DNA from 2 places in the Proteus sp. CA142267 genome. Region 1 is predicted to be linked to the other one. Evidence: predicted binding sites of a transcription regulator. Region 1 holds the regulator's gene; the other holds the start of a gene.

Region 1 (16,162 bases):
GTTTTTCAACCCAAGCGATACCTGTTGAAAACTACACATCCCTTCTTCCCGAAGGAACTCAAGTAGGTTTAATTACTCAACCCGTTGGCGCTGCTTCTCCTAATCTTAATTATCATGCCGATCAATTAGCACTTCCAGCAAGTACTCAAAAAGTGGTGACTGCACTTGCGGCATTACTTCAATTAGGTGGAAACTATCAATTCACAACAACAATGGAAACAGAAGGTAAGATAAAAGACAATCAACTTATTGGTGATTTGATCTTTCGTTTTACAGGCGACCCTACATTAACTCGCCAACAATTAAGAGCAATGGTTGCCGTATTAAAACAATCAGGTGTTACAAAAGTGCATGGCGATTTGCTTATTGATACTTCTGCTTTTTCAAGCCATGACAAAGCACCCGGTTGGGTTTGGAATGATCTAACTCAATGCTTTAGTGCCCCTCCTAGTGCCGCTATTGTTGATAAGAACTGCTTTTCTGTCTTACTGCAAAGTGGCAACAAAGAAGGTGATATTGCCACAATACGTAAAGCCTCTTTCTATCCTGTAACCGTTTTAAGTGAAGTTGAAACTTATGAGAAAGGATCAACTCGTACTCGTTTTTGTGAATTAGATGTCACTGTTCGTGATTTAAATACCTATGTAATCACAGGTTGTATTCCTAAACGTGATGATGCAGTCCCTTTAATGTTCTCTATTCAAGATGGTGCTCATTGGGCTGGTACAATTTTAAAAGAAGAGTTACAGCGCGCCAATATTGAACTTGATGGATATGTCAAACGTCGATCTCAACTAAAAGTACCGGTTACTGTATTGGCACAGACACAATCAAAACCGTTACATAACTTACTGACTACCATGCTAAAAGAGTCTGACAATATGATTGCAGACACCGTATTTAGAACTATTGGTCGTGAGTATTATGGTGTTGCCGGCACTTGGCGCTCTGGCGCAGAAGCAACCCGTGCTATTTTAAAACAAAAAGCCGGCATTGATTTAGGAAATACCGTTATGGTTGATGGCTCTGGCCTTTCTCGTCATAACCTCATTTCACCTGCAACCATGATGCAAATCCTTCAATACATTGGACAACATGAAAGTGAATTAAATTTTATTGCCATGCTTCCCCTTGCAGGACATGACGGTACATTACAGTATCGAGGCGGTTTTCATGAAGCGGGTGTTGATGGCAAAGTTTCTGCCAAAACGGGTTCATTAAAAGGGGTTTACAATCTTGCGGGCTTTATGACCACGGCAAACGGACAAAAAGTGGCGTTTGTACAATACGTTTCGGCGTATTCACCTCCTACACAGAATCGTAATGCTGGACGCGCTTATTTAGTGCGTTTTGAAACAAATCTGTATAAAGATATGTATAACAACCGCTAGATTTACACCTAATAATATAAGCAATAGATATGAAAAACGCCTGATTAATCAGGCGTTTTTTATTTTAATCACAATTAGAATGATGATTAGCGTTGGTAGATAAACTCAATACCTTCGTCGTCGTCTTCATCCCAATCATCGTCGTCATCTTCTTCGAAATCAGGGTTTTCAAGCTGTTCTTTGTGGTAATCATCCCACATAAAGTCAACTTTTCCTGGCTCTGCTTTTGTTGCAACAATATCTTGCTCACGCGGAGTAACATTCAGGAATTCCATGATATTCCAGCAAAGTTTTTTCACACCTTCTTGGTTGATGGCCGCTATCATGTAATAGTTTTCATCCCAACCCAGCGCTTCAACAATTGCTTTTGCCTTCTCTTTTGCTTCTTCAGCATCGAGAAGATCAACTTTATTGAACACCAACCAACGTGGTTTTTGTGCTAATTTTTCGCTGTATTTCTCTAATTCAGAGATAATAATTTTTGCATTTTCCACAGGATCCGATCCATCAATAGGATCAATATCGATCAAGTGTAATAACACACGACAGCGTTCTAAGTGTTTTAAGAATTGGATCCCAAGACCTGCACCATCAGCAGCGCCTTCGATTAATCCGGGAATATCTGCAACCACAAAGCTTTGGTGATTATCCATGCGCACCACGCCTAAGCTTGGTACTAACGTTGTAAATGGATAATCAGCAACTTTAGGTTTTGCTGCTGATACTGCACGAATAAATGTGGATTTACCCGCATTCGGCATACCAAGCATACCCACATCAGCTAATAGCATTAGCTCTAATAGGACTTCGCGAGATTCACCCGGCGTTCCCATTGTACGTTGACGTGGAGCACGGTTAACCGATGATTTAAAGCGAGTATTGCCTAAACCGTGGAAGCCACCTTTAGCAACCATTTGCTTTTGGCCGTGAGCAGTTAAGTCAGCAATGACTTCATTTGTTGCTAAATCACGGACACGTGTTCCGACAGGAACACTGATAGTAATATCTTGACCACGCTTACCAGTACAGTCACGACTGTGACCATTTTCACCACGTTCTGCGCGATAAGACTTTGTAAAACGGTAATCAATTAAGGTGTTAAGGTTTTCGTCTGCAATCATGTAGACATCACCACCATCACCACCATCACCACCGTCTGGTCCCCCGTTAGGGATATATTTTTCGCGACGAAAGCTTACACAGCCGTTACCACCATCGCCCGCGACGATTAGGATCTTGGCCTCATCAACAAATTTCATGATTTTACTCCGTATAGTAGCCATTAACGTGCTGGATGGCCGAAATTACCCAGAGATGGCCTTTTTTAAATATAAAAAGCCCCGCAACATATTTGCAGGGCTTTTGACTCGGTGCTTAAAGGACCAGTAATTATTCAGCTTCGATGCTGATAAATTTACGGTTGTTTGGACCTTTAACTTCGAACTTAATTTTTCCGTCAGCTAATGCAAACAGGGTGTGGTCACGACCACAACCAACGTTAGTACCTGCATGGAACTTAGTACCACGTTGACGAACGATGATGCTACCTGCTAATACAGCTTCACCACCGAAACGTTTAACACCCAGACGTTTTGCTTCGGAATCACGACCGTTACGAGTCGAGCCGCCAGCCTTTTTATGTGCCATTGAACTACTCTCCTAAACCTTAAGCGATACCAGTGATTTTAACATCAGTAAACCACTGACGGTGGCCCTGTTGTTTACGGCTGTGTTTACGACGACGGAACTTAACAATCTTAACTTTATCGCCGCGACCGTGAGCAACCACTTCCGCTTTAACTTTAACGCCCGCAAGGATTGGAGCGCCAATTTGAATGTCATCGCCATTAGCGACCATCATTACAGTATCAAACTCGATTGTTTCGCCAGTAGCTACTTCCAGCTTCTCTAAACGAATAGTTTGACCTTCGCTGACTCGGTGTTGTTTACCACCACTTTGGAAAACCGCGTACATATAAACTCCGCTTTCCGCACACTCCCAATATGTATAATTTGAGTGCACAATTAAAATATTCACATAGGGCGCGAATTCTACGCAAATTTAGTGCCGATGACAAGTACAGATCGCAAACTAGCGTTAAAAAAAAGAGTTTTTTACACGATATTTATTTCAGCCATTTTTAAAGTACAATCTAAATTATAAGAGAGTAAAATCTATGGCATGATCATTTTTTATTAATAATAACGCGCTCATTGGCGAGCCAAAGTCGAAAAAACATGAATTTAGAATCTATTATAAAACTAACATCCGCTGATATGGCTGCGGTAAATGAGGCAATCCTTTACCAGCTTAATTCAGATGTTTCTTTGATAAACCAACTTGGTTACTACATCATTAGTGGTGGTGGTAAAAGGATCCGACCAATGATCGCAGTGCTCACTGGACGAGCATTGGACTATCAAGGTGACAAACATATCTCGGTCGCAGCGCTTATCGAGTTTATTCATACTGCAACGTTGTTACATGATGATGTTGTTGATGAATCTGATATGCGCAGAGGAAAACAAACGGCAAATGCTGTCTTCGGAAATGCAGCCAGCGTCCTTGTTGGCGACTTTATTTATACACGATCCTTCCAGATGATGACGGATCTTGATTCAATGCGTGTATTAAAATTAATGTCTAGCGCCACCAATGTGATCGCTGAAGGTGAAGTTTTACAATTAATGAATTGTAACGATCCTGACATTTCTGAAGATGACTATATGCAAGTTATTTACAGCAAAACAGCTCGTCTGTTTGAAGCGGCTTCTCATGCATCAGCCATTCTTTCTGGTGCGACACCTGAGCAAGAAAAAGCATTCCAAGATTATGGTCGTTATCTTGGGACTGCTTTCCAGCTCATTGACGATTTGCTTGATTATGATGCAGATAACAACCAGCTGGGTAAAAACACTGGTGATGACCTTGATGAAGGTAAACCAACGTTGCCATTACTTCATGCTATGCATAATGGCAATGAAGAAGAATCCCAATTAATTCGCCAAGCCATTGAACAAGGTAATGGCCGCCATTTATTGGATACTGTTTTAAATACTATGAAACAGTGTGGCTCTTTGGAATATACCCGTCAAAAAGCAGAAGAAGAAGCAGACAAAGCGATTGAAGCTTTATCAATTATACCTGACTCACCATATAAAGATGCGCTTATTGGGCTTGCTCACGTCGCTGTACAACGTCAATCATAACTTTGATGTATAAACCCTCGTAGTTATGTAAAGAAGCCCGCTAGAGCGATTACGTCGATTCTGGTGGGCTTTTTAATTTATTGAGCACTTCTTCGTTTTCTCGTTCGATAGCATCCTGATTATCCGCATCAATATAGCTAATGAGCTTTGCCAGCCCTTCACGTAGTACGAATTTCACAATCTTTTCTCGTTCCGATTTTGTCAGTTGATAATAAGCTTCAACCCAAATCAAAAAGGCATCCTGACGTTTTGATAAATACTCAGCCGGAGGTTCATGTGCAGCAAGCACACTAATCACCTCATCAGGTAGACTTTTTACGGAATACTCGACAGCTTTTCCCTGCACGCCACGTTTACGACGGTTTTCCCATCCTTCACGACGCGCCATCAAGTTAACTCCCTGCGGTGAGTTAGGTAACCCCGCAAGCCCCACTAATTCTTTCGCTGTATACCATTCTTTTTTCATGATCTCATCTCACATTCAACTAAGAGGTTAGTCAGATAGATATCTGTTGCGGATAACGCAATAATAGATTCTTTAAAATCGCTTAATCATTGACGACTTTTTCTAAAAAACTTCTAATACCATCCCGCAATATCAGCTCTGTTAATGTTTTTTGTTCACCATCATTTAGTTGTTGGAATGCTTTCACCCAGATAACGAGTGGCTCCTCTTTTTTATTTAGTTTGTAATGTGCTAATGGCTCATAAAGTTCTAGAGCAATTAAAGTTTTTTCTGGTAAACAAGAATAATGATATTCAACACCACTACCTTGCTTATTTTTTACATTTTGTTTTTGCCAAGACTCTCGTCTCGCTTTCGAATTTACACCTTGTGGTGATTTAGGTAATCCACCTATACCCGTCAATTCCTTTGCCGTATACCACTCTTTTTTCATTATGTTTCTCTAAAATTGTTATCAACTTCAAAAAAGAAATTATTAAGAAAAAAATCAGAAATCTTTTTAGAAAAATAATGTTATTTTATTTTCTAAATAATCAGTTTAAATGCTTTAGGACATTTCTAATAAACTGTTATTTATACCACTAACACAGCAATCAATTTTATAGAAAAAGGATTAAAAATGATTTCAAGGAAATCTGATTGGCATCCTGCCGATATTATTGCCGCACTTAGAAAACGAGGAACAACACTTGCTGCCATCTCTCGCCAAGCAGGGTTAAGCTCTTCAACACTGGCTAATGCGCTGTCACGCCCTTGGCCTAAAGGAGAGAAAATCATTGCTGATTATCTTGGTGTAGCTCCTAGTGAAATTTGGCCTAGCCGTTATTTTCATCCTGAAACAGGAGAATTACTTGAACGAAAGATTCGTACCAAAACTAATAATTAACTAATAATTACAGATATTATAATTAATAAAAAAAACCGCTGATATAGTATCAGCGGTTTTTATTTAAATTTGCATTATTTTTATAGCAAAAAAAGTATTTCTTTATTTATTAATAAATTCTTCACCAAGAATTATATCTTTTTTCAATACATCTAACATGCCATTAAGAGATTGCTTTTCAAAATCACTTAATTTACCAATAGATAAATATTCCTCTACACCGTTTTTACCTAAAAGAATAGGTTGGGCAAAGAAACGGGCATATTCTCCGTCGCCTTCTGTATAGGTGCATTCAATAACATTTTTCTCGCCATTTAGAGCGCGAATTAATGAAAGACCAAAACGAGCGGCAGCTTGGCCCATAGATAATGTTGCTGATCCACCACCTGCTTTTGCTTCAACAACCTCAGTACCTGCGTTTTGAATGCGTTTAGTCAGTGCTGCAACTTCGTCATCAGTAAATGAAACGCCGTCAACTTGAGATAATAGAGGAAGAATAGTCACACCAGAGTGTCCACCAATCACTGGAACGTTGGTTTTTTGTGGATCTTTACCTTTTAGCTCTGCAACAAAGGTATTGGCGCGAATAATGTCGAGTGTGGTAATACCGAAAAGACGTTTTTTATCGTAAACGCCTGCTTTCTTAAGCACTTCTGCTGCGATAGCGACGGTTGTATTCACTGGGTTAGTAATGATACCGATAAGTGCTTTCGGGCAATTTTGTGCAACCTTTTCAATTAAATTACGCACGATACCTGCGTTAACATTGAAAAGATCTGAACGATCCATGCCTGGTTTACGAGCAACGCCCGCAGAAATCAGAACAACATCAGCGCCTTTTAGCGCAGGAGAAGGATCTTCACCCGCAAAACCTTTTACAATAACTTGAGTCGGGATATGGCTTAAGTCAGCTGCGACACCCGGTGTGACGGGAGCGATATCATATAAAGAGAGTTCACTACCAGCTGGAAGCTGATTTTTAAGAAGAAGTGCCAGTGCCTGACCAATACCACCTGCTGCACCGAGAACTGCTACTTTCATTCTGATACTCCTTAGTTTACGAGATAGTGGAACGCCTTCGAGATACTCACTATTACGCAATTCACCTTTAAAAAAACAATTATTTAACAGCAATATTGCATAATAAGGCATTTTCAGTGAAAAATAATACTTTGGTTATTCTAAACAAATTGCTTATCTGTTAATGAGATAGTGGACACCCTTTTGATAAATAATTTCAATAAATATAGCAAAGTGTTAAGTACACCATCATCCTTGTGATAATCATTTAAGCTTATCATTTATTTAACAAATATTTTACTTTCTTTAAATTATCACATTCACGCGCTGTAAATAAATTTTTTTTGCAGTACATTCTACTTTACAATTTTGAGGTGGCTATCACTCGCCTTTCTTCGTCTTATGTTGCATAAAAATTCACTTCTCTGCATAATACACAGGTTATTGATAACTCACTAAAGGTGAACTATGCGCGTTCCTTCTAAGCAAGAAGACTTGGTTAAAGCGTTTAAAGCCCTGCTGAAAGAAGAAAAATTCAGTTCACAAGGCGAGATTGTGACTGCATTACAAGAGGCTGGATTTGATAATATTAATCAGTCCAAAATCTCTCGTATGCTAACAAAATTTGGTGCAGTAAGAACCCGTAACGCCAAAATGGAAATGGTCTATTGCCTTCCTACTGAGCTTGGCGTACCAACAGCAAGCAGCCCATTAAAAAATCTGGTACTCGATATCGATCATAACCATTCTGTTGTGGTGATAAGAACGAGTCCAGGTGCGGCACAACTTATTGCACGTTTATTAGACTCATTAGGCAAAGCAGAAGGTATCCTTGGCAGTATTGCGGGTGATGACACTATTTTTTCAACACCAGCACCAGGATTTTCTACAGAAGAATTACGAGACGCTATTCTGAATCTTTTTGATCAAGAATTATAATTAGCCTTTCTGCAACTTCAAAAAATAAGCCACTGAATTTCAGTGGCTTATTTATTTTTAATACTGACTATCAGAATCTTTAGGCTGTGCTAATTTTGCGAGCAGTTTCTCATGAATACCCCCAAAACCACCATTGCTCATAATCAAAATATGATCGCCCGCTTGAGCTTCTTTCGCAATCATATCGACTAATGTATCCAGATCTGTACTCCAGCGTGCCGGTTGCACACAATGCTCTGCAATATCACTTACTAGCCATTGAATATTAGGTGGCTGGAATAAAAAAACTTCATCAGCGCGACCTAATGCAGGTGCGATATCATCCTTGCTAATCCCCATTTTCATGGTATTTGAACGAGGCTCTAGGACTGCAATAATACGAGCCGTTCCACCGACTTTACTGCGTAACGCTTCAAGCGTTGCCAAAATCGCTGTGGGATGATGAGCAAAGTCATCATAAACACGGACTTGATTAACTTCACCACGTAACTCTAAGCGACGACGCGCATTAATAAACTTATCTAATGCTTCACAAGCATCCGCAGGTAAAACACCAACGTGGTGCGCTGCAACAATCGCCATTAAGCCATTTTGCATGTTGTGTTCACCAGAAAGTCCCCAACACACCTCTCCGACTCGCTCACCTTTGTGGAACACCTCAAAATGGCTACTGTCATTACTGAGTTTTTTAGCTTGCCAATCTCCAGTTTCACCAGTGAATTCTTGTTCACTCCAACATCCCATTCCAATGGTCTGTTTTAAATTCATATCGTTATCAGGCATGATGATTTTTCCGGTACCTGGGACGATACGAACTAAATGATGGAATTGTTTTTGAATTGCCGCTAAATCATCAAAAATATCAGCGTGATCAAATTCAAGATTATTTAAAATCAATGTGCGTGGAGAATAATGAACAAATTTAGAGCGCTTATCAAAGAAAGCACTGTCATATTCATCTGCTTCAATCACAAAGAAGGGGCTTTCGCCTAACTGTGCAGATACTTGGAAATTACCCGGTACACCGCCGATTAAAAATCCCGGTTTATAACCACAGTCTTCTAAAACCCAAGCCAGCATACCCGCTGTTGTTGTCTTACCATGAGTTCCTGCAACAGCTAACACCCAACGTTCAGGTAAAATATAATCATGTAGCCACTGAGGGCCTGAGGTATAAGGCAAACCTTTTTCAAGTACAGCTTCAACACAAGGATTTCCTCGTGTCATCGCATTACCAATAATCACCATGTCAGGGGCAGGTTCTAATTGTTTTGGGTCATATCCCTCAATCAGTTCAATTCCCTGATTTTCTAATAAAGTACTCATGGGTGGATAGACATTAGCGTCTGAGCCTGTGACTTTATGTCCCTTTGCTCTAGCGAGAATGGCAAGACTTCCCATAAAGGTGCCACAAATACCAAGAATATGAATGTGCATGAATTTCTGTCCAATAGCATGAAGTTGGTCACTATTCTAACGATCAAAAAGCAGATAAGAAACGGATTAACCTTTGAATCATCCGATTCTTTGGCTAAACTTGCCACCACCAAGGAGATTTTTCCTCCTTTTTTACTTTACCCACTCACATTCAGGACCTGCGTCATGAAAACATTAGGCGAATTTATCGTCGAGAAACAACAAGATTTTCCCCATGCAACTGGTGAACTTACTGCATTACTTTCAGCAATTAAGCTTGGGGCTAAAATTATCCACCGTGATATTAACAAAGCAGGGTTAGTCGATATTCTTGGTACTAACGGTGTTTCTAATGTTCAAGGTGAAGCCCAGATGAAACTGGATCTTTACGCGAATGAGAAACTAAAAGCTGCATTAAAAGCGCGTGGTGAAGTTGCGGGTATCGGATCAGAAGAAGAAGATGATATTGTTATCTTTGAAGGTGATCGCGCTGAAAATGCTAAGTATGTTGTACTAATGGATCCTTTAGACGGTTCGTCGAATATTGATGTAAACGTTTCCGTCGGAACAATTTTCTCTATTTACCACCGTATTACGCCAATTGGTCAATCTGTCACTTTAGATGACTTCTTACAACCAGGTCATCGTCAAGTAGCTGCAGGCTATGTCGTTTATGGCTCATCAACCATGTTGGTTTATACAACAGGTTGTGGTGTTCATGCCTTTACTTACGATCCATCTTTAGGTGTATTCTGTTTATCTCATGAAAGCGTACATTTCCCGCCAACAGGAAATATGTACTCAATCAATGAAGGTAACTACATCAAATTCCCATTAGGCGTAAAAAAATACATTAAGTATTGCCAAGAACAAGACGCAGCAACAAATCGCCCTTATACCACACGTTATATTGGTTCTTTAGTTGCTGATTTTCACCGCAACTTACTGAAGGGGGGGATTTATATTTATCCAAGTACTGCAAGCCACCCTACTGGTAAATTACGTTTACTCTATGAATGCAATCCAATGGCGTTCTTAGCCGAACAAGCTGGCGGTAAAGCAAGTAATGGTAAAGAGCGTATTCTAGATATCGAACCAAAAGAACTTCACCAACGTATGCCTTTCTTCGTAGGCACTAAATCGATGGTTGAACAAGCTGAAAGCTTTATGGCGCAATATCCAGACGAAGAATAATCCATTCGTTTGGCACTAACATAGATAAACCGGACTTCTTATTCGTCCGGTTTTTTCATCTTTGAAAATAGCGCTTCCTTTTATTTACTGCTTATTTTTACGTCAGAACGCAACATGTTCGGCAAAAAACGGGTATTGTTAAAAACTTTTCGCTATACTACAGGCCACGTAAAATTAATTTTTTTATAGGAAATTTTTTATGAGCCTGAATCATGTTCCTGCTGGTAAAGAACTACCAGAAGATATCTATGTTGTTATTGAAATCCCAGCAAATGCTGATCCTATCAAATACGAAGTTGATAAAGAAAGTGGCGCACTGTTTGTTGACCGTTTTATGTCAACTGCAATGTTCTACCCATGCAACTACGGTTACATCAACAACACGTTATCTTTAGATGGTGACCCAGTAGACGTTCTGGTTCCAACTCCATATCCATTACAACCAGGTTCAGTTATCCGTTGCCGTCCTGTTGGCGTACTGAAAATGACTGACGAATCAGGTGAAGATGCGAAACTGGTTGCAGTGCCACACACTAAACTGAGCAAAGAATACGATCACATTAAAGATGTGAACGATCTGCCAGAACTGTTAAAAGCACAGATCAAACATTTCTTTGAACACTACAAAGATTTAGAAGCTGGCAAATGGGTTAAAGTTGACGGTTGGGAAGGCGTAGAAGCCGCTAAAGCTGAAATTCTGTCTTCTTTCGAACGCGCTAAAAAATAATCCTTGAGTAAATCAAGATATTACAAGGCAAATAACACCCTAGTATTAGGTTTATTTGCCTTTTATTTCTTCATCTTTTAACCCCCTATTTTCAGTTAAAAAGTGTGCCTTTAAATTTAATAAATTAAAATCCACTTTCTTCCCTACTTGTTCTCACTTCTTATGTTCTCTTTTGTTCATCATAGATAAATTATCCTCTTTAAATCACAAATATTAACTTTCGTATACTTTCGAGCGCACATTCGATTGATTTCGTGTGATCAATTCAAAAGAAATTGAAGATTTTTTAATCTATGTTACTGCCATATCTAATGAATAAGAGAGGTTAAAATGTCTATAACACGTCGAGATTTGTTAAAGGGTGCTGCCGTGGGTGCGACAGGATTATCACTGGTTTCACCACTATCTGCATTATCCTCATCAACAAAAGAGTATATAACCCCATTAAATACACCTAAAAACCCTAAGAATATTTTAATTATTACCGCAGACCAATTAGCAAAGCGAGGTATCTCTGCTTATGGCAACAAAGAGGTAAAAACTCCCGTTATCGACTCGATTTTAAATACAGGAACAAGTTTCCATAATGCGTATTGTGCTTACCCCTTATGTGCACCTTCAAGGGCTTGTTTTTGGACTGGAAAATTACCACACCAGACAGGCATTATTTCCAATGACAGCCCAAACATACCAGAAACAATGTCCACATTAGGAACGTTGTTTTCACAAGTGGGATATGAGTGTAAACATTTTGGAAAACGGCATGATTATGGCTCATTAGAAGGATTTGATTGTGCGCCTCAAATAGAAAAAGAATTTAATGCTCACCCTGCCTTTCCTGTTGATTATGATACGAAAGAAGATGTGTATTGTTTAGAAGAAAGCCTGAAATATATCAATTCACTCCCCAAAAGAGAGGAAAAAAAGCCATTTTTATTAGCCGTTGAATTTAATAATCCACACAATATAAATGGATGGACAGGAAATTTTGCGGGTGAGCATGGTGACATCGAAAATATCGGACAATTGCCACCTTTACTTGATAACTTTGACACTGCTGATGATCTTAAAAATAGACCTAAAGCTATTCAATACGCTTGCTGTACACATAACAGAGTTATGCAATCAGGGAAATGGAGTGAGAAAAATTTCCAGCAATATCTCAAAGCCTATTACTATTTTACTGAATTGGTAGATAGCTATATAGGACAAGTTATCAATGCATTAAAAAAGAGTGGGTATTGGGAAGATACACTTGTTGTCTTCTTCTCTGACCATGGTGATGCAATGGGAGCACACCGATTAGTTGCTAAAATGAATTGGTTTTATGAAGAATCGACAAATGTGCCTTTTGCATTTTCAGGGCCGGGTATTCAATCTGGCGCTTTAAAACATGAATTAACATCCCTTTGTGATTTATTACCTACTCTCTGTGAGTATATCGGAATTGATTACCCTAAAAATATTTATGGTCGCTCTCTGTACCCGTTATTAACCGGAAAGACAGTGAAAGAATGGAGAAATAGTGTCATTTGCCACTGGAATACTGACCGAAATGTCGATGTTCAACCAGCTAGAATGTTAAGAACAGAAAACTTTAAATATATTATTTATAAAGAAGATGAAGAAGAAGAACTCTACGATATGGTTAATGATCGAGGTGAAACCCAAAACCTCAGTCACCATCCTGATTATCAACAAATAAAAAAAGAATTACGGCTCAAATTAGACAATGAAATCCGAAACAATTCAGATCCTTTTTATATTCAAGAAGTAATTATTAATAAAAAATGGCGTAGCCATGAAGTGGGATATCAACACCATACAGGTGAAACGAGTATTCAAGTTTATCAGAAAAAAATTAGGCCATTATTGGCTGAAAATGAAATAGATAAAGCGAGACGAATGCGACTTAATTTATATAAAGAAGCGCGCCTCTCTTATATTTGTGAAAAATAAGCATTTAGTTATTTCTCATATAAAAACGGCTCAATATTTCTATCGAGCCGTTTTTATATGACATGGAGCAAAAGTAGGATGCTACTGATTACTCTTCTTCGTGACGTTTTAGCCAGTCACCACATTTTATTTCACGTAAACCATCAACAGGCTTTTGATAAAGGTAGATCCAAGCACTGCCATAAGGCGTTGAAATCAGTTGGCGCTTGTAATCCTGATCGTTCTTTTTCAATTCATCAAGCTCTGTCAAGATAGAAGGCGTTATTCGATAGACTTCGCATTCTATTTCGCCTTCACCTTCGATAACTGCAGGATAAAACCCTAAATCATAGAGTTTATATCCCACTAACTTATGCTCACCTAAAAGCTGTGCATAGGTCATCCAGTGATGGTTACCTTGGTTTTGCCGTAAACTACCATAAACAATAATTCGCATATAATTTAAAACTCAAATTGATAAAGCAGATCTATTGCCTGATTCATACCAGACACTGCTTGTAAATACAACCTGGGCATCAAGCGATAACGTAAGGTTAACGTCGCTAGCGAATCAAATATACCCACTCCATACTTCACTTGTAGATCGTTTGTGATCTTACCGCTGACCACAACTTGTGAGTTATCCCCCACACCTTGTGTATCAAGCGCTAAATCAGAAACACCAAAGGTTTCACCAATACGTCCTACAAGCTGACCACTTTGACCAACGCCTAATCCTATCAGCATTGCCGTCATTTGTGATGAATCCGCATCACCACTTTTATCTAACCCTTCACCTCTTAGCAAGTAGGATAACGCTTCTTGCTGTGTAAAAGCGGGCTCAGAGAAAATTTCAACTTTAGGTTTATCTGCAAGCCCTGTCACCCTAACACCAGCAATCACATTATTTGCCGTATTTTCAGGATTACGAATAGCTTCAATATTTAAGTAAGGTTGATCAACTGGCCCTGAGAACAAGATTTGTCCCTTACGAACTTGCAGGTCTTGCCCATAAGCTTTGAATTCGCCTTTTGGAATATCTATCTGACCGTTTAAACCTAGTCCTTGTTTATTCTGATTGACTTTGAGCGCTCCCGTCAATCTAGCTTTAAGCCCAAATGCGTCCAGTGTCACATCATCGCCAATATTAATGGCTAAATTACTTTGAATTGGAATCGATGTCTCTTTTTGTGCAATCGGCTGCAAGTTTTTATCCAGCATCACTTCGTCAGAAGAAGCGGATACTGCTGACTCAGGTAAGTCTTGAACAACAATGCGTGCCCAAGGAATATCAATGCGTCCATCTAGTTTTAGTAAATTAGGGCGAGCCTCAAACACTAAATCAGGATTAACATCAATACGTACCATCGGAGGCAATGCAACACGTAGCTTATTGCCATTTGCTGCTATTACTGCATGCCATGCATCTAATTTACGCCAATCGGCGTTACCAGTAAGATTTAAGTAACCTTCTGGAGTTTCGATTCGACCGCTTAAATCAGACGTCGCACCATTAAATTGAACATCAACATTCCCTTTTGTAATATCAAACGGGATCCAGTGCCCAACCACTTTTAATTGATTGATACCAAATTGACCAAATAGCAGTGGCGATTGTGCATTTCCGCCTAAACGTAATTGCGCACCAACACGACCCTCAGCTATTTCACCTTTACCTAAGAACGGTTTGATTAAATCTAATGTCAGATTATCAATATCCACCGTACCTGATAGCTGGCGCTTTTTCTCGAGATCTGCAACATGCACATTCCCTTTAATATCACCATTTCCCGCAATACTAATCAGCCATTGTAATGTTGCTTTGCCGTTGTTAACGCCTGCATTTAAGGAGATAGCATCAAAATCAATCGGTAAAATAGTGCCTTCAATATTCTGTTTTACTGCAACACCTTGCCCTTTTAGATTTACCGATGCTTTCGGTAATCCACCTTTTGAGTTCCATGTTGCTGTGGCATCGCCAGTAAATACGCCTCGAACAGAAGTCTCTGGTGGTAAGAAAGGTTTGATCATAGCAAGATCAAAACGCGCCAATGTAATTGCCGCAGATCCGCTTTCACCCACCGTTATCGCTTTAGGAACACAAACTTGTGCATTTGGGTTTACCCAACAGTGAGAGCCAATGGTGACTTCTTGCTTTTCTACCAACAAATTCAACGCCATGGCTTTATTTAAACGCCATTCACCCACTGGGGTATCAAATGCCGTATTATTTAGCGTTCCTTTCCATTGCTGTTTCTCTTTATCGAATGAACCCGCTAATGTCAGTCCACCAGAAACAGGCTCACCATCCATTTTTAGCGTCAGTTTATGCTGTTTTTCTGTACCAGCAGCATCCAATGTTAAATTGCGAATAACTAAATCAGCTTGCTTTAACTGACGAGCAGTAATAGCGAGTTTGCCACCAATTTCTTTATCCGCTTGAACATCACCTTTGATAGTGATGGATTCGACACCGATTTGATCTTGCCATTTAATGCCGTGAGCGTTGATATCAGCAATAATCTTAGGTGTATTAATATCACCTCGAACATTAACTTTACCTTTAATAACACCCGCTAACCCAGGTACTAAACCATTTAATCCCGGAGCGTTGATATTGGCATCTAATGCCCATTTATCACCTAAATGCCCTTCAATATCGAGGTTATTTTTACCCAGGATCAGTTTTAACTGAGGAATATTCCATTGGCCAGAATCATTACCATAAGCATTACCTCTCGCTTTGATAAGATTGTTTTTGATATTGCCATCTAAGGTAATTTCGGGCACACGTAATTGCCAACTACCGCCATATAGACTACCTGTTGTGGCAATACGTCCATCTAATTTCGCCGGCATATCAGGGTACTGTTTTGCCGTATTAATTCCTGAAATAGTGAGCAATGCATTCCAGCTAATTGCCTTACTCCAATCAGCAACACCTGTGATATCAGCATGACCTTGCAAAGCGGCTA
Region 2 (16,162 bases), on a different contig from region 1:
TGAGGCAAGTGCAACAAGTGGGATAGCACTAGCACCTCTAACAGGTGTAAAAGGCTCTGGTTTGAAAAAAACAAATGATGGGTTTTCTTCTAATAATTTTCTCACTTCAGCATCATTGTGCTTATCAGCCCAATCTCTAATAGCGAGCATAGACATATCTTTTCTTTCTACTTCACCATTATCAATAAGCACTTTTCCAATACTACGGTAAGGGTGCCCGTTTTTCCCTGCATAACCAAAGAAAGTTAAAGGTTTACCATCACCAAAATCAACATAACCGCTTCCCTGAACTTCCATCATAAAGTTATCCATAATGGAGTTACTGTAAGCTGCAATTAAAGATTGGCTTAATGCACCATTATAAATAGCAGCACGGGAAGGCAATTTTGAACGACTATTGGCTGGCATTTTATAAAGAGGATATTGAAACTCACCTTGTGGCGTTAAACGAGCTTCAAGAACAGGAGTGTAATATCCCGTAAATTGAACATTTCCGTAATTATCGACCCCTTCCATTTGAAATGCAGAAAGATTGAACTGACGTAATTGGCGTGTATCTGCACCAGAGCGTATCCAGTTTTCGACCGCCTGATAAGTCTCTTTATTACTATTATACAAACGAGATGATGTTTGGTTTATCTGGCTTACTTGTTGTAAGTAATCAGGACCATTAATGGGTGTACCTTGCGTATTTGGCGAACTTACCTCAATGAGATCTTGCTTAAGCTTTCCATCTTTATACTGTTGCCCTTGCTCTGTTGGACGATGACATCCAGTCAAGGCAAGCGCTAACATACCTAAAATTAACGATTTTCGCCAAGTAACCATTTTTAACCCGCTTAATGACTAAATTTGAGTGTTGATTTTGACTTAGAAAGATACCAAAGCAAAATCAATAAAGATATGAATATACCGATTGCTAAGACTTTCTATTATCACCCAATCAATATGACTTTTAAACATCAAGTATATATTCTAAATAACTTGAAGTAGGACGCGTATAACTGCCTAAATTTGCGCCTTGATGTGTTATTTCTGACCGTTTTTAAAAGAAAACTGTAAAAATTTCATAAAAAACTTGCAACTCGGCAGATCCTGAGTATAGTGCCCCTCTGTGGAGACGCGGGGTGGAGCAGCTTGGTAGCTCGTCGGGCTCATAACCCGAAGGTCGTCAGTTCAAATCTGGCCCCCGCAACCAATTCACAAAGTAGTAAGTTATAGTATCAGTCGCGGGATGGAGCAGCATGGTAGCTCGTCGGGCTCATAACCCGAAGGTCGTTGGTTCAAATCCAGCTCCCGCAACCAATTCTATAAACAACAATTCAGTCGCGGGATGGAGCAGCATGGTAGCTCGTCGGGCTCATAACCCGAAGGTCGTTGGTTCAAATCCAGCTCCCGCAACCAATTTCTATTCAAGATTTCCCCTTATTTTTACTTTCTCTCTTAATCCACAAACTTAATCGTATCAATCATAGATTTACTATATTAAATTTCTGTTATCTCAATAACGCATTGTATTGGATAAATTTATTGTGCTGAAAATACAATAAGAGACTCCAATAGAAAGCGAATGTTCTTGGCTTTCTATTGGAATATAAGAAAAGGGTATAGGAAGAAATTAGCTACGATCAGCTAGCGTTAATTCACCACCATTAGCGAAATAAGCTTTGATCCCTTTGAAAATAGACTCTGCGATCTGTTGCTGGAATTTAGCGGTTTTTAGTTTTTTCTCTTCTTCAATATTACTGATAAAAGCCGTTTCTACTAAGATAGAAGGGATCTCTGGAGCTTTTAATACCGCAAAACCTGCCTGATCGACTTTATTTTTATGCAGTTTATTAATCCCACCCAATAGCTTAAGCACTTCACTACCAAATTTTAGGCTATCATTAATAGTCGCAGTTTGTACGAGGTCGAGCATTGCATGGTCTACATAACGATCGCCACTTTTACTCACCCCACCAATTAAGTCAGACTCATTTTGTGTTTGAGCAAGATAGCGTGCTGTGTTACTAGTTGCGCCCGTTTTTGATAATGCAAAAACAGAAGAACCTCTTGCAGAGCGGTTTGTAAACGCATCAGCATGAATAGAGACAAATAAATCTGCCTGCATTTTTCTCGCTTTAGCAACACGTACTGTCAATGGAATAAACACATCTTCATTACGTGTCATATACGCCTTCATTTTGGCGTCTTTATCGATAAGTGTTCTTAAACGACGAGCAATTTGTAAAACCACATCTTTTTCACGCGTTTTATATTTACCAATTGCGCCAGGATCTTCACCACCATGTCCCGGATCGAGCATAATAATAATAGGTCTATCTCGCCCAGCTCTACCCGGTTTGCGTGTGTCGGTTTGTGCTGGTACAGCTTGTTGTAAATCACCGTCATTATATTCACGCAATAGCGCTAAAAGAGGATCATCTTCCGTGTCAGCGCCGTGGCTTGGGTAGAAATCTAACACCAAACGGTTTTTAAATTCAGCCACAGGTTTAAGCGTAAACATTTGCGGTTGTACAGGCGTTTTTACTTCAAATACCAGTCGTACTGTTTTAGGTGTATTTTGACCAACGCGAATAAGTTTTAAATAGGGATCGCTAGCCTGAACCTGATTAGCGACACCTTTCAGTACGCTATTAAGTTGAATACCTTCTAAATCCACCACAATACGTTCAGGGTTTGATAATGCAAACTGACGATATTTCAGTGGGGTACTGGATTCTATAGTCACGCGAGTATAAGTCGAAGCAGGCCAAACCCTCACAGCAACAATAGATGCTGTGGCAGCAAGGCCAACAGGACTAACACTTAACAATAATAACGCGCCAATTCCTTTAACAAGACGACGACGAGTTTGATTGTGCTCAGAATGACTCATGAAAATATTCCAAAAAAACGATTAACGTCAATAAACTCTAAAAAGAGATAAAAAAAGTTAAGAACGAAAAACTTTACCGAATCCACACTTCACTGTCACTTAAAAACAGCACAATTACTCACTTTTACACGAATATTCTGCCTTCAGGGAAAACAATAAGATAGGATTTTACTTGCCATTCCTCTCCAAAAAGAATAAAAATACACTAAATGCGAATAAAAATTCACTTGAGAGGGTTTTATGAAAGAGCGTAGCACCGAATTGGTCGATGGATTCCGCCACTCGGTTCCGTATATTAATGCACATAGAGGCAAAACATTTGTCATTATGCTAGGTGGTGAAGCCATTGCTCACGAAAACTTCCCATCTATCATTAATGATATTGGGTTGTTACACAGTCTAGGCATTCGTTTAGTGGTTGTTTATGGTGCTCGCCCACAAATAGATACTGCTCTTGAAGTGCAAAAGGTATCTCCGATTTATCATAAATATACGCGCATCACCGATAGCAAAACCTTAGAAATTGTTAAACAAGCTGCGGGTACATTGCAACTCGATATTACGGCTCGCCTATCAATGAGTTTAAGCAATACGCCATTACAAGGTGCACATATTAATGTTGTTAGTGGTAACTTTGTTATCGCACAACCATTAGGGGTTGATGATGGCGTTGATTATTGTCATAGCGGGAAAATCCGTCGTATCGATGAAGAAGCTATTCATCGCCAATTAGACAGTAATGCCATTGTATTAATTGGACCAGTTGCGGTATCTGTGACCGGTGAAAGCTTTAATCTCACTTCAGAAGAAGTAGCAACACAGCTTGCGATAAAGCTTAAAGCACAAAAAATAATTGGTTTTTGTTCATTCCAAGGTGTTGTCGATGAAGAAGGACACATTGTTTCTGAACTATTACCTAATCAAGCCGAAGATAAAATTCGAGAGCTACAAACGGAAGGTGATTACCATTCAGGTACCGTAAGATTCTTACGGGGAGCAGTTAAAGCCTGCCGTCGTGGTGTAGAGCGTAGCCACTTACTAAGTTATCAATCTGATGGTGCTCTTATTCAAGAATTATTCTCTCGTGATGGTATTGGTACTCAAATCGTTATGGAGAGTGCAGAGAAAGTTCGTAGAGCAAATATCAATGATATTGGTGGCATACTCGAACTTATTCGCCCATTAGAACAGCAAGGCATTTTAGTCAGACGTTCAAGAGAACAATTGGAAGTTGAAATTGACCAATTCACCATTATTGAACGCGATAATATGACTATTGCATGCGCTGCACTCTATCCTTATCCATCAGAAAAAATTGGTGAAATGGCTTGTGTCGCAGTACACCCCGATTATCGTAGCTCTTGTCGTGGTGAAGTTTTACTACAACGTATTTCAGCACATGCTAAGCAATTAGGGTTAGAAAAGCTGTTTGTTTTGACAACTCGTAGCATACACTGGTTTCAAGAAAAAGGATTTGAACCGGCTGAAATAGATAAGCTACCGATTGAAAAACAAGCACTTTATAATTACCAACGCCGTTCTAAAATTTTGATTTTAGATTTACATAAAGAGTAATTACCAAATATAAAAAAAGACAGGTATCCCTCTCAATGCCTGTCTTTTATTATTTTTCATTATTAACTGATGGCTAATAACGTAATTTATCAATTAATCCACTTCGACGCTGAATACGCGTTTGTATTGCCATTTTCACCATCAGCTCTGAGGCATAAAGAGAAAGCTTCTGTTTAGCCCGTGTTAATGCTGTATATAACAATTCACGACTAACAACAGGTGAAAATTTATCGGGCAGTACTAACGCTGTATGGGTAAACTCAGAACCTTGTGATTTATGCACTGTCATTACATACGCAGTTTCATGTTGTGGTAATCGGCTAGGTTGGATCGCTTTCAATTTTCCATCAGGTAGTTGGAAAAAAGCTTTCATTTCACCTTCATTATTATTGAGCATAATGCCAATATCACCATTAAACAGGCCAAGTGTACTGTCATTTCGTTGGATCATAATCGGGCGTCCAATATAATCACTTTGATAACTATTTGTAGGGCGGCGGATCAATCGCTGGCGATGCAATAGCATTTCAATTCTGTCATTTAAACCACTCACACCAAAAGGACCGTCTCTTCGCGCGCACAATAAACGGTATTGGTTAAATGCATTAAGAATAATATCAGGAGATGCTTTTTGAGAAACTAAAGTGAGATATTCTCGATAAGCGTTAACGGCATCTTGTATCATCAGCAAATAGCTTTCTTTGGACTCTAAAGCAATAAAGCTCACATCTTGGGGCTCTAATGCCATTTCAAGCTGTTGAGGGCTAACCTCTGCTTTTTTCAACAACGCAATAGCTGTTTTGGTCTGCCCTTTATTAACCGCGAAAGCAAGTTGCCCTATCCCTGAATCTTCACCAAAGCGGTAGCTTTTTCGTAGCAGGCACAGAGAATCACTAACGACAGAAACTGGTGTTTGAGAGACAGGAATGATATCAGTAGATTTAGCCAACTCACCTTGGGTTAAGAGATTAATCTGATCAAATCTCTTTTGACTAAAACCATCCTCAGAAAAACGGCAAATATCACCTAATACAGCGCCAGCCTCAACAGAAGCAAGCTGGTCTTTATCACCTAAGAAAATAACGTGACATTTTGGTGGAAGTGCATCAATCAATCGCGCCATCATAGGTAAATCAACCATTGATGCTTCATCAACAACTAAAATATCAAGCTGTAATGGATTATCTTTATGGTAACGCACTTGCTGGCTTTCAGGCTGAGCGCCTAATAAACGATGAATAGTTTGTGCCTGCTTCGGCATCCACTTATCTTCTTCTTCACTTAAATGAAGTTGTGCCAAAGCATTACCTAAAGATTCAGTTAATCTCGCTGCAGCTTTACCTGTAGGAGCCGCTAATTGAATAATCGGCTTTTCATTCGATGTGAGCATCACAAAAGCCGCTAAAATTTTAGCAACTGTTGTGGTTTTCCCTGTTCCTGGGCCTCCAGAAATAATAGAGATAGGGCTTGTGATAGCAACACTCGCAGCCACTTTTTGCCAATTTGTTTCTTGGCTTTCTTTTGTTGTTGGAAAAAGTTGGTTGAGTACCTTGATTAATTCATTTTCATTAATATCAACAACGGTGTGCTCTTGCCTAAAAAACTGAGCAACTTTCTCTTCATAGCTCCACATTCTTTGTAGATAAAGAAGTTCATTATCTAAAATAATGGGGGAAGGAGAATCATCGCTACTTTGATTAACACAATAACAATGTGTCAATTCTTCTACTATTTTTTTAGCAGAAGGCTTACCCATTTTTTGCCAAATTTCTTGTGCAAACTCTTTTTGTCTACCATCAAACAGTTGATCTTTTTGAATAATACTCAATGGTAAACAAACATGACCCGCTCCAGTTTGAGCACTCAAATAAGCAAATACAAACAGTAAAATAGGGTTTTCATCTTCCACCAGCATTTGTGCAAATCGAAGATCTAAAGGCCGTAATAAGTTTTGTGTAATCGCTTGTTCTAATAGTTTGATCATTTTTATTTCTCACTGACTACATCGAGTTTGCTACTTTTACCTGCAAATAGTGAATCTAGCGCCAAAACAAAAGCTTCATCGGGTAAATAGGCATAAACTCCATTTCCGGGATGTGCTTTGTCTATACCACGTAAGAAGAGGTAATAAATCCCACCAAAGTGGTTTTGGTAATCATAATCAGGGATGCGCTGTTGTAAAAAACGATGTAACGCTAAGGTATAGAGTTGATATTGCAAGTCGTAGCGATGATCCATCATTGCATTCATCATCGCTTCTTGTGTGTAATCCTCACTCGATTCACCTAACCAGTTCGATTTATAATCCACAACATAGTATTTACCTTCCCAAGAAAAGACTAAGTCAATAAAGCCTTTAAGCATTCCTTCTACTTGTTGAAATTGCAAAGCCGGACAACATTTTGATAGAGGATCAAACTGGCTAATTAATTGAGTCAATTGGGCTGATGATATCTCTTTCTCAATAGGTAAATAGAATTGTAATTCATCAAGTTGTTGTGATTTGGGGATATCAGCAAGACACAATCCTTGAGGATTAAGAGGTGTATGAAACAGCGTTTCCATCCATAAAACTAAAAGAGGAGCCCACTTTTCATCAAAACCTTGGGCAGTCAATTGTCCTTGCATCCACAGTTCATCAACAGGTTGTGAAAAATCTAATACTTCCAACAAACTGTGTAAGAACGTTCCTGCTACTGCACCACGAGGGAAATGATGAATCGAATTTTCATCAACCTCTCCTTGTTGCTTCTCACCTTTAGCATCTGTATCAAGCCTTGGTGCGATAGATTGTACCAAAGCCTCAATATCACCTAAGTCAAAATGATAACTACGATTTGAATGTTGATAGGTTAACCCTGAATAGCTCGTTATACGCCAGTTATCCTGGATCTGGCGTTTAAATATTGCGGCCTCAAGTTTTGTTTCAGCCATTAATTGAGGCTGATAACGATGTGCAGACATATTATCAAGCGTTGTTACACTGATATTATCATCTAATAAAGCATGAATTGATTGATGCAATAATTCACTATTACCCTCTTCGCCTTGCTGCAATAAATACCCTAAAGCATTTTTATGCAAATCGGTAAGTCCTGACTTACGTTTAGTTCCCTTAACAAGAGGAGCAACACCAACATAACAGCAGAATTTTGATCGTGTTAATGCTACATAAAGTAAGCGTAAATCTTCAGCTAAGCGTTCTTCATCCGCTAAGCGCAAACTTTCAGGTCGACTAAAAATATCTAATTTTGCGTAAAACTTATCTCTATCATGATAAAGCGCCCCTTTCTGCTCTTGATAATTACAAGCAAAAGGTAAGCAAACGATAGGATATTCAAGGCCTTTAGATTTATGGATAGTACAAATTCGCACAAGGTTTCGGTCACTTTCCAAGCGCATTTGTTGGCTTTCAGACTGCGCATCGGGATGAGAAATTTGTTGTGCTAACCAACGAATAAGAGCGTGTTCACTATCAAGTTGTAATGATGTTTCTTGTAATAATTCACCAATATGCATGATATCTGTAAGCCGACGCTCACCATCAATACTTGCGAGTAAATTTTCTGCAATTTGATTATCCATCATGATTTTACGCAACATGGGTAAAACGCCACGCTTTTGCCATAGTACATAATAATCAGCAAATTTCTCTACGTAGCTATTCCAGCGTTCCTCACTGCAGTTCAGATCATCAATTTGCTTTGCGCTGAAACCAAATAATTGGCTGGCTAAAGATGCTCTTAAAACACGTTCTTTCTCTGGTGTTACCACTGCTTGTAATAACCAAAGTAGATCTTTAGCTTCATTGGTTTCAAATACACTTTCACGATTGGATAAAAACACTGATTGTATTGAAAGCAAATTCAGTGCGTCACGAATAAGTACTGCTTCTCTACGGCTACGCACTAACACCATAATATCAGCAGATGTAACCGATTTTTTTGTACCTTGTTCAATCAGCCAAGCCTGTTGTTGATCCCCTGCTGATAACCAATCACGAATTTGTGCAGCACATTGTGCAGCCATGATTTGTTCGTAATTTCCCGTAGAAACACTTTCACCTTCAGCAAGCCAAAAATTAAAAGGAGGGATCGGTTTATCATGGTAAATAAAAGCCATGTCTTGGTTTTTTTCAGCCGAGCTTACTTCAATAAAAGGGATATGCTCAAATAAAAATGGGGCATTGGAACGCATAAAAAGCTTGTTAACAGCATTCACCATACCCGGGGCAGAACGCCAGTTAGTGTTTAATGTGTAATGATGAGAGGTCTGCTTTCTAGCTTGGATATAAGTAAAAATATCTGCACCACGGAAAGCATAAATTGCCTGTTTGGGATCACCGATAAACAACAAACCGCTGTTTTCATGCTCACCATAAATCGCATCAAAAATACGATATTGTTGGGGATCTGTATCTTGGAATTCATCAATCATTGCAACTGGATAGCGTTCACGAATGGCTTGCGCTAAAGCTTCACCACCTTCACGTTTCAATGCTCTATCTAAACGTGTTAATAAATCATCGAACCCCATTTCGCCACGACGCATTTTTTCATTTTCAATACCTTGGCGTATTTCAGGGATCGCATTGACCAAAATAACATCACGTAAAGTCAGGCTCTGCTTCGTTAATCGTTCAATTTCAACAAAAAGAATATGCTCTGGTGCCGGACCTTTAGTGGCCTTCTCATTCAATGTTTCTTGAGAAAAACGAGCTAAACAATCAGGTAATTGATAGCTTTTCGTTTCTAGTGTTGACGCCCACAAAGTGATTTCTTCAATCCATTTAGGTAAGAAACGACTGCTGTAACTACGTTTATCAACACCTGAAGCGGTTATCCATGCTTCAACTTCATGATGATGTTCATTCCAACGAGTTTTAACGTTATTAATTGCTTCGATAACCGCTTGATGACGCTCTTTTACTGATTCATTTTCGCTATCTAATGCCACACCTTCGATTTCAGGCATTTCACCTTGTAAATAAGGCTGTATTTCATAAAGCAGTTGTTCCGGGCCAGACCAAATCTGGCTTACTGCATTAGCAACATCATAAGAAAGTGGATAACAATGGCGACGCCAGAAGTCAGCACATACCCGTTTTTTGAGTTCATATTCATCTTGGATCAAAACTTGTTCAAACAAGACTCCTGATTCAAATGCATTGTTCGCCAACATACGCTGACAAAAGCCATGAATAGTGTAAATAGCCGCTTCATCCATTTGGCGTTCAGCTTCTAGCAACCACTGTGCAGCTAGCTCTTTATTAGGGATCTGTTTGAGTAACTCGAGGTACGTATTATCACTACTTTCAACATCATGACGGATACAGGCAAGTCTTAGTTCATGGATATTTTTACGAATACGTGCTCGTAATTCATCTGTCGCCGCATCCGTAAATGTCACAACTAAAATCTCTTCAACACTGAGAGGGCGGTAGAATGCTGACTCTCCGCCTAATCCAAGAAGCAACCGTAAATACAACAACCCTATTGTATAAGTTTTTCCTGTTCCTGCAGACGCCTCAATGAGGCGTCTTTGGTACAGAGGAAGCGTATACGGGTTTAATGGCTGTGCCTGTATTACTTCACTCACTCTTTAATTTCCTCAACAGGTAAAGTTTTTTGTAATTCACTTACTGTGGTGTAACGTTTCCATTGTTTATTTTCTGCATAATCAGCATCTGTGCCATCTTTACCAATAACTTGAGAGACAAAAATAAATCCGTTAGGTTTTATAATTGCTTTCTCATAAAACTCAATAGCTTGTTTTAATGTAACCTTATTAAGTTCAGCTAAGAATTTTTCACGGCCATCATATTTTAAGTTATTACGATGGAAGTCATTTCGATAAAGAGAAGCTTCTTCATAGAATGTTTGAGGTGGCTGTTTAACTTCGGTAATAATCGCTTGTTTATACTGATTAAAATCAGCTTCGTTCATTTTTTTCAAACGTTCGTAAGCTTGCTGATAAAATGCGTTATAGCGCTCATTCAAGTAGACAGGTGGTTTTGCATTACTTTGTAGTAAAAAGCCGATACCTGATTGCTCGCCCATAGTGCCTTGGTAAGCAAATACAGCGTAACCTAGTTGCTCTTCTGTTCTTAATTGATCATAGAACCAAGGTTTGATAACTGAGGCTAGTACTGAAGAAATGACCTGACCTTCAAGGCGACTATAACCTGTTGGAATATAAAGCTCACCTAACGCGTTATCGGTGCTCTTCGATTTATTTTGGAATTCAACCGCATTTAATTTATTGAATACTAATGTTTCGCCGATCCAATATTCTGTGCCCTGATTACCTAATAATTCGTGTGCAGATTTAGCAATATCACGGCTTTGCTCTGGCGTTAAGTTACCAATAATCAATGCTTGAAGTGCTGCATTTTTAATGACTTCATGGCGATTATCAATAATATCTTGTAGTGTAATTGACTCTAATGCTTTGATTTTATCAGCTTCTTCATAGTACGGGATCGTATTTAATCGGCGAGCCGGCAGCATAGCTGCTTCAAATGCTTTTAAGTTATGAGTCACTTCAAGTTGTTCGCGATACCAAGATTTAGCCTGATCTAGCTCTTCTTGAGTTGATTCAAAGCTCATATAGCTTTTTAGTGTTGCATTAACTAATTCTGGTAAATGTTGTGTATATCCATTTATTGAAAAATCAATACCTTGTCCTGATGAGGATGAGATATTCATTCCGGCAACAGAAGCTTGATAAGATAATTCACTTAATGCTAAACCAGCAAGATAGTCCGTTAAGGTTTGTGTCACTTGCTGCTTAACGGTAATGTCTGATTTCTTATTCACTAAACTCAATGTCACACTAGCTTTAGGCTCATCAGAAAAATAGTGTGATGGCATATAAAATAAGCGAGCGCTTTTATCTTGCCACAACAATTGTGGTTTGATGATTTTGCTGTCCGCATCAATCAGTGAAAGGTTATCAGGGATGTAAGGGTTAAGTGCTGGCAGTGATAATGAAATGTCATCCGATAATGTTTGCCATGTTTTTAATTGCTTATCTGTGATTTTATCCACCTGATAAGGGGCATTAACAAAATAGGCTTGTTTGTTAGAAGGTTCATTAGGACTTATCACCCAAATACGAGCCTTCTCTGGTATAAGAGAGTCAAGACGAGAAAGGATCGCTGAAGGTTCATAATTATCAGCAATATAGTCTGCATCTAAGATATTTTTGATTGGATAGCGCAGCATCATATCCGAAATACCTTCTATGTAATTCATATCTCTTACAATAGAGCCATAACGGAATGAGAGGTTTAATACATTTGCAATTTCATCAAAGTAACGTCGACTGATACCTTCTGTTTGAATTAAACGAATATACGAAAAGATAGCGGAAATCACTTTGTCTTTTTGCGCTAATCCTTTATCTGTCAACGCGACATAAATCGTAAATGAGCCTTGGTTACGATCGATATAAGGCTCTGAAGAGGCACTAATACTTTCAGCCAAGCCTTGATCTTGTAACCACGTTGCCAATGTTCCCGCGCTACGATTACCGATTAAATAGCCAATATATTCATCAGATTTACTACGAAAATCGGCGACATTATTATCAATACCAAATTCAATCTGTAAGGTTTTTTGCGGTAAAGCAGGTACAAGATGGATCATTAACCCTTTTTCTTTATCCGTCATTGCAGGTACTGTCGTGACAGGTACGTCAGCCTTTTTATTCGGGATCCGAGCAAAAGTCTCTGAGGCTAATTTAGATAATTCATCAAGTGATTTATTACTATAAATAACACCATTCATTAAATTGCCAGAATAGTGTGTTTGATAGAATTTAATCAATTCATCTTGAAGCTTACTATTTGGTTTATCACTTAATGTCTCTAGATTCCCACCCATAAAACGAGAACTTGGATGTGCTGGGTTTAAAGTTTCTGCTCTTACTTGCCAAAAACGCATGCCATCGCGTGCGCGCGCCATTGTTAATTCAGCATTAACTGCATTACGTTCACGATCTGCATTTTTAGGATCAAGTAAAGGTTCAGCTAAAGCATCAGCAAGGCGATCAACCGCTTCATTAATGGCACTATTTTCTACTTCTAAATAGAATGCAGTGCGGTAAGTCGTTGTACTCGCATTATGAGAGCCGCCATTCTTTTGTAAGAATTCAGACATACTGCCTGATTGAGGATATTTCACCGATCCCATTAGCACCATATGCTCTAAATAATGTGCAAGACCTTGCTGACTATCTGGATCTTCTAATGCTCCGACAGGTAATGCAACAGCCGTTAATGATTTAACTGCTTTTTCATCAGAAACCAGTAATACAGTCATTTCATTAGGTAGTTTAATCGCTTGATATTGGCGTGGATCGCTCTCACTTTTTTCAATGCTATCAGGCAATACTTGCCAGAGAGGATCAGCAGCAAAGCTGTTGATACTCACTAGCATCAATAGCAACATGATCCATAGTTGCGAGAAGTATTTTCTCATCTGATATGAGCTCCCTTATTTTTTCAGAAATGGAATTATTGGTTTAAATATGGTTAATGCCGTCTGTTTGACCGTTTGTAAAAAAAGTTCGTCTAATTGAGAAAAAGCACGCTGAACATACATATCACTCATTTCACCATCTCGATTATAGCTACCCGTTAAATGTTGCATCAGCACTAATTCTGCTTTTTCAAGTGTTTCTTCATCATCAAGTAAAAACTCTTGTGATTTTTTATCATAGCAAGCTTGCAACCAAGCCCAGCCACTTTTCGCAAATAACGCTAATGGGCTGTTTAACCCTTGTTTATAGTCACTGATTAACTTGTCTAATGTTGCATAGGCAAACTCAGGATCAACCGGTAATAAACACCATTGAGTCTCTTTTCTACCGTAAAACCGACTCTCGCCAGTTCCCTCTTTCAAGCAATAAACTAGGTGCTCAATCCAAAGTTGCAATAAGTCATTAGCTGTTAAGCTGGCAGGTCGCCAACGTAATAAACCATCAGCTTGTACCTCATTTAAACGACCAATCAATGGTATTGCACTAAAGCTTTGCTCTAATGTGACAGAATGTGTAGCTAATCGTTCACTTCTTATCTTTTCAGCTAAAGGAAGTAATTCTTCTATTTGTTGCTCCCAATAGATTTGACCAAATGCACTCGCAGGAAGTTGCCCTGCTGCTTTGATACGCTCAAACAGTGCTTCTGTTGAGGTTTGATCAATCAATGCTTTTAATAACCATTGATTCAATAGATAACGTTGAAGCACATTGATCACAAATGGCTCTTCTTCGGGTAATTCTGTTTCTTCAATAACGAAATTTGTTTTTAATCTTTGTTGGAAAAAAGCACGAATAGGATGACGATAAAAACGTGCCAGTGCATCAACAGAGACTTTATCTATTGTGCCATCATCATTAAGCGGTTCGATAAAACTTTGATGAACCTCCCCTTGCCCACTAGCAGCAGGCAGCCATTCAGAGGCATAAGAACGAAAGGAAGCGTCTATACGGAAATTTTCTTGAGCAAAAGGAACACGGCTATGTTGTGTTAATAAACGCTGGTTTACACGAGTCGCACTGTCATCAACATTGAGTTCACCATCCTCTGGTAAACGGAAATTTTGCCCAATATAATCTTGTAATTCTTTGATTAAGACTGATGGATTACATTCTCGATCGTCACGTATCGATTTTCCGATATAACTGATATAAAGGTATTTTTCAGCTGAACTAAGCGCTTCAAGGAATAAATAGCGGTCATCATCACGGCGTTTTCTATCACCACGACGGCGTTTTTCCGCCATTAAATCAAACCCTAACGGCTGAATATTACGAGGATAAATACCATCATTCATACCTAATAAACATACAGTTTTAAAGGGAATAGAACGCATAGGCATTAATGTACAGAAATTAATACTACCTGCTAAAAAGCGTTGACTGATTTTTTCATCATCAAACCGTACTGTTAATTCATCACGAATAAGCACTAGCGGAATTTCATTTTGATATTGCGCTTTCAATCCGTTTTCAATCACTTTTTGCCATTGTTGGATAATAAGCGCTAACACTAATTCCGTTTCTTCATCAGACTCAAAAAAGGCATCAACTAATTGTTGCCCAACTTCTAGCCATGCTTCTAATGAACGAGTTTCATTCAAACGTGTACGCCAATCACTTAATGTATAAAGAAAATCAGCGAGATGACCTGCAAGTTCAGCGACTAATCCACTGGATTCATCGTAAGGAAGAACGCCTTTCCAAGGACCGTTTTCACTTTCCATCGCATAGCCTAGCAACATGCGCAGTAAGCCAAACTCCCACGTATTTTTACCCGTAATGGGTAATAAGAATGAAGCCACATTCTCATCATCTAATCCCCAGCGTATACCTGACTCATCCACCCATCGGCGTAGCAGTTTTAATTCACTTTCAAAAATAGAAAAATGCCCAGCTAACGCAGGCACTTCAAGTAAGGCTAACACTTGCTCTGCTGTAAAACGACTTTGAGGAAGTTCTAATAGCGTAATAAAGGCTTGTAATACAGGGTGTGCTTGACGTGCTTTTCTATCTGAAATAGCAAAAGGAAGATAACGTTCTGAAGGCGCATTACCAAACACTGCTTGAATATAAGGTGTATAGCTATCGATATCCGCAACCATCACAATAATATCACGCGGTAGTAATTCAGGATCTTGCTCTAACAAATGCAGTAATTGATCTTGTAACACTTCCACTTCGCGCTGTGGACTATGGCTGGCATGAAAAGTCAGTGAATGATCATCTGGCGAAATCACACGTTTATCTTCACTACACTCATAAGTTACAAGTGTTGTACCCAATTGCGAAAAATCTTCTAAATCAAGGATATCCGCTTGCAATTGATGAAGTAAATTATCTCTTGGGATCTCAACAAACGCATCCAACACATCGGTATATTCTAGTTCTGAGAGGAAATAAAGATTATCTTTACCTAATTTTCCCCATGACGCTAATAGCGGATTACCAATACTTTGTTCGCCTTCTTCATTAAATAACGAAGAAGCATTTTTTTCATCTTTAAACCAAGGCGATTCATGTAATTGTTTATAATGGCGTGGTTTTCTACTATTAAGGCGAGCGAGAAATTTAGGATCTTGGATATCTCCCCAATAGTAACGACAAGGATTGGTAAAAAGTAAATAGATCTCGGTATGACGCCCAATAGCCTGTAACGCCTGCAAATAAACTTGAGGTAATGCTGAAATTCCACAAATAAAAATACGAGGAGGAAAACAGTGCTGAAGCTCCCCTTCATCTGCGTTATTTAATGTAGAGATAAATTGTTGATAAAGATTAGAACGGTGCCATTGAGGCTGATTAAGATCTTTTGTGTATTGCTGTAATGCTACCCACAATATTTTTTGCCAGCGTTGATTTTCGCTCAATCCTTCTATTAACTCATCATTTTCCCACGACATTAGCCAATCTGAACGATAAACTAAATATTGGTCAAATAAGTCAGCCACACGCCCAGCTAACTGATGAAGTTTACGTTTATCTTCATCATCATCAAGGTAATGCAGTAAGGGTTTAAATTCTTCATGAGGTAAAAATTCAGGAAGTAAGGCCATTAATTTCCATGTCATGGCATCTTTAGAAAAAGCACTTTCTTTAGGTATACCTGATAATACCCGAGTAAACATTTCCCAAATAAAGGTTGCTGGTAATGGATAACGGATA

What was found. The regulator ArgR, encoded in region 1, controls arginine synthesis, uptake and breakdown. The targets are predictions, from matches to a motif close to ANTGAATAAAAATACANT.
Region 2: a site for ArgR is predicted at 3,071-3,088, ahead of argA (amino-acid N-acetyltransferase). Genes of this name have one in related genera too.

Annotation. Positions count from the first base shown of each region.
Region 1 covers NZ_QPMG01000006.1:118,726-134,887, forward strand. Annotated here, with positions in the region: gene dacB (serine-type D-Ala-D-Ala carboxypeptidase) at 1-1,391, shown strand, start outside; gene cgtA (Obg family GTPase CgtA) at 1,478-2,650, opposite strand; gene rpmA (50S ribosomal protein L27) at 2,781-3,038, opposite strand; gene rplU (50S ribosomal protein L21) at 3,058-3,366, opposite strand; gene ispB (octaprenyl diphosphate synthase) at 3,630-4,601, shown strand; gene C0T34_RS11685 (DNA-binding protein) at 4,651-5,067, opposite strand; gene C0T34_RS11690 (DNA-binding protein) at 5,150-5,500, opposite strand; gene C0T34_RS11695 (helix-turn-helix transcriptional regulator) at 5,687-5,953, shown strand; gene mdh (malate dehydrogenase) at 6,056-6,994, opposite strand; gene argR (transcriptional regulator ArgR) at 7,442-7,912, shown strand; gene mpl (UDP-N-acetylmuramate:L-alanyl-gamma-D-glutamyl-meso-diaminopimelate ligase) at 7,970-9,349, opposite strand; gene fbp (class 1 fructose-bisphosphatase) at 9,515-10,522, shown strand; gene ppa (inorganic diphosphatase) at 10,722-11,249, shown strand; gene C0T34_RS11725 (sulfatase-like hydrolase/transferase) at 11,580-13,208, shown strand; gene C0T34_RS11730 (gamma-glutamylcyclotransferase) at 13,297-13,644, opposite strand; gene C0T34_RS11735 (translocation/assembly module TamB domain-containing protein) at 13,650-16,162, opposite strand, start outside.
Region 2 covers NZ_QPMG01000005.1:52,261-68,422, forward strand. Annotated here, with positions in the region: gene mltA (murein transglycosylase A) at 1-828, opposite strand, end outside; tRNA gene C0T34_RS10325 (tRNA-Met) at 1,122-1,198, shown strand; tRNA gene C0T34_RS10330 (tRNA-Met) at 1,229-1,305, shown strand; tRNA gene C0T34_RS10335 (tRNA-Met) at 1,328-1,404, shown strand; gene amiC (N-acetylmuramoyl-L-alanine amidase AmiC) at 1,619-2,881, opposite strand; gene argA (amino-acid N-acetyltransferase) at 3,122-4,456, shown strand; gene recD (exodeoxyribonuclease V subunit alpha) at 4,530-6,440, opposite strand; gene recB (exodeoxyribonuclease V subunit beta) at 6,443-10,054, opposite strand; gene ptrA (pitrilysin) at 10,051-12,939, opposite strand; gene recC (exodeoxyribonuclease V subunit gamma) at 12,955-16,162, opposite strand, start outside.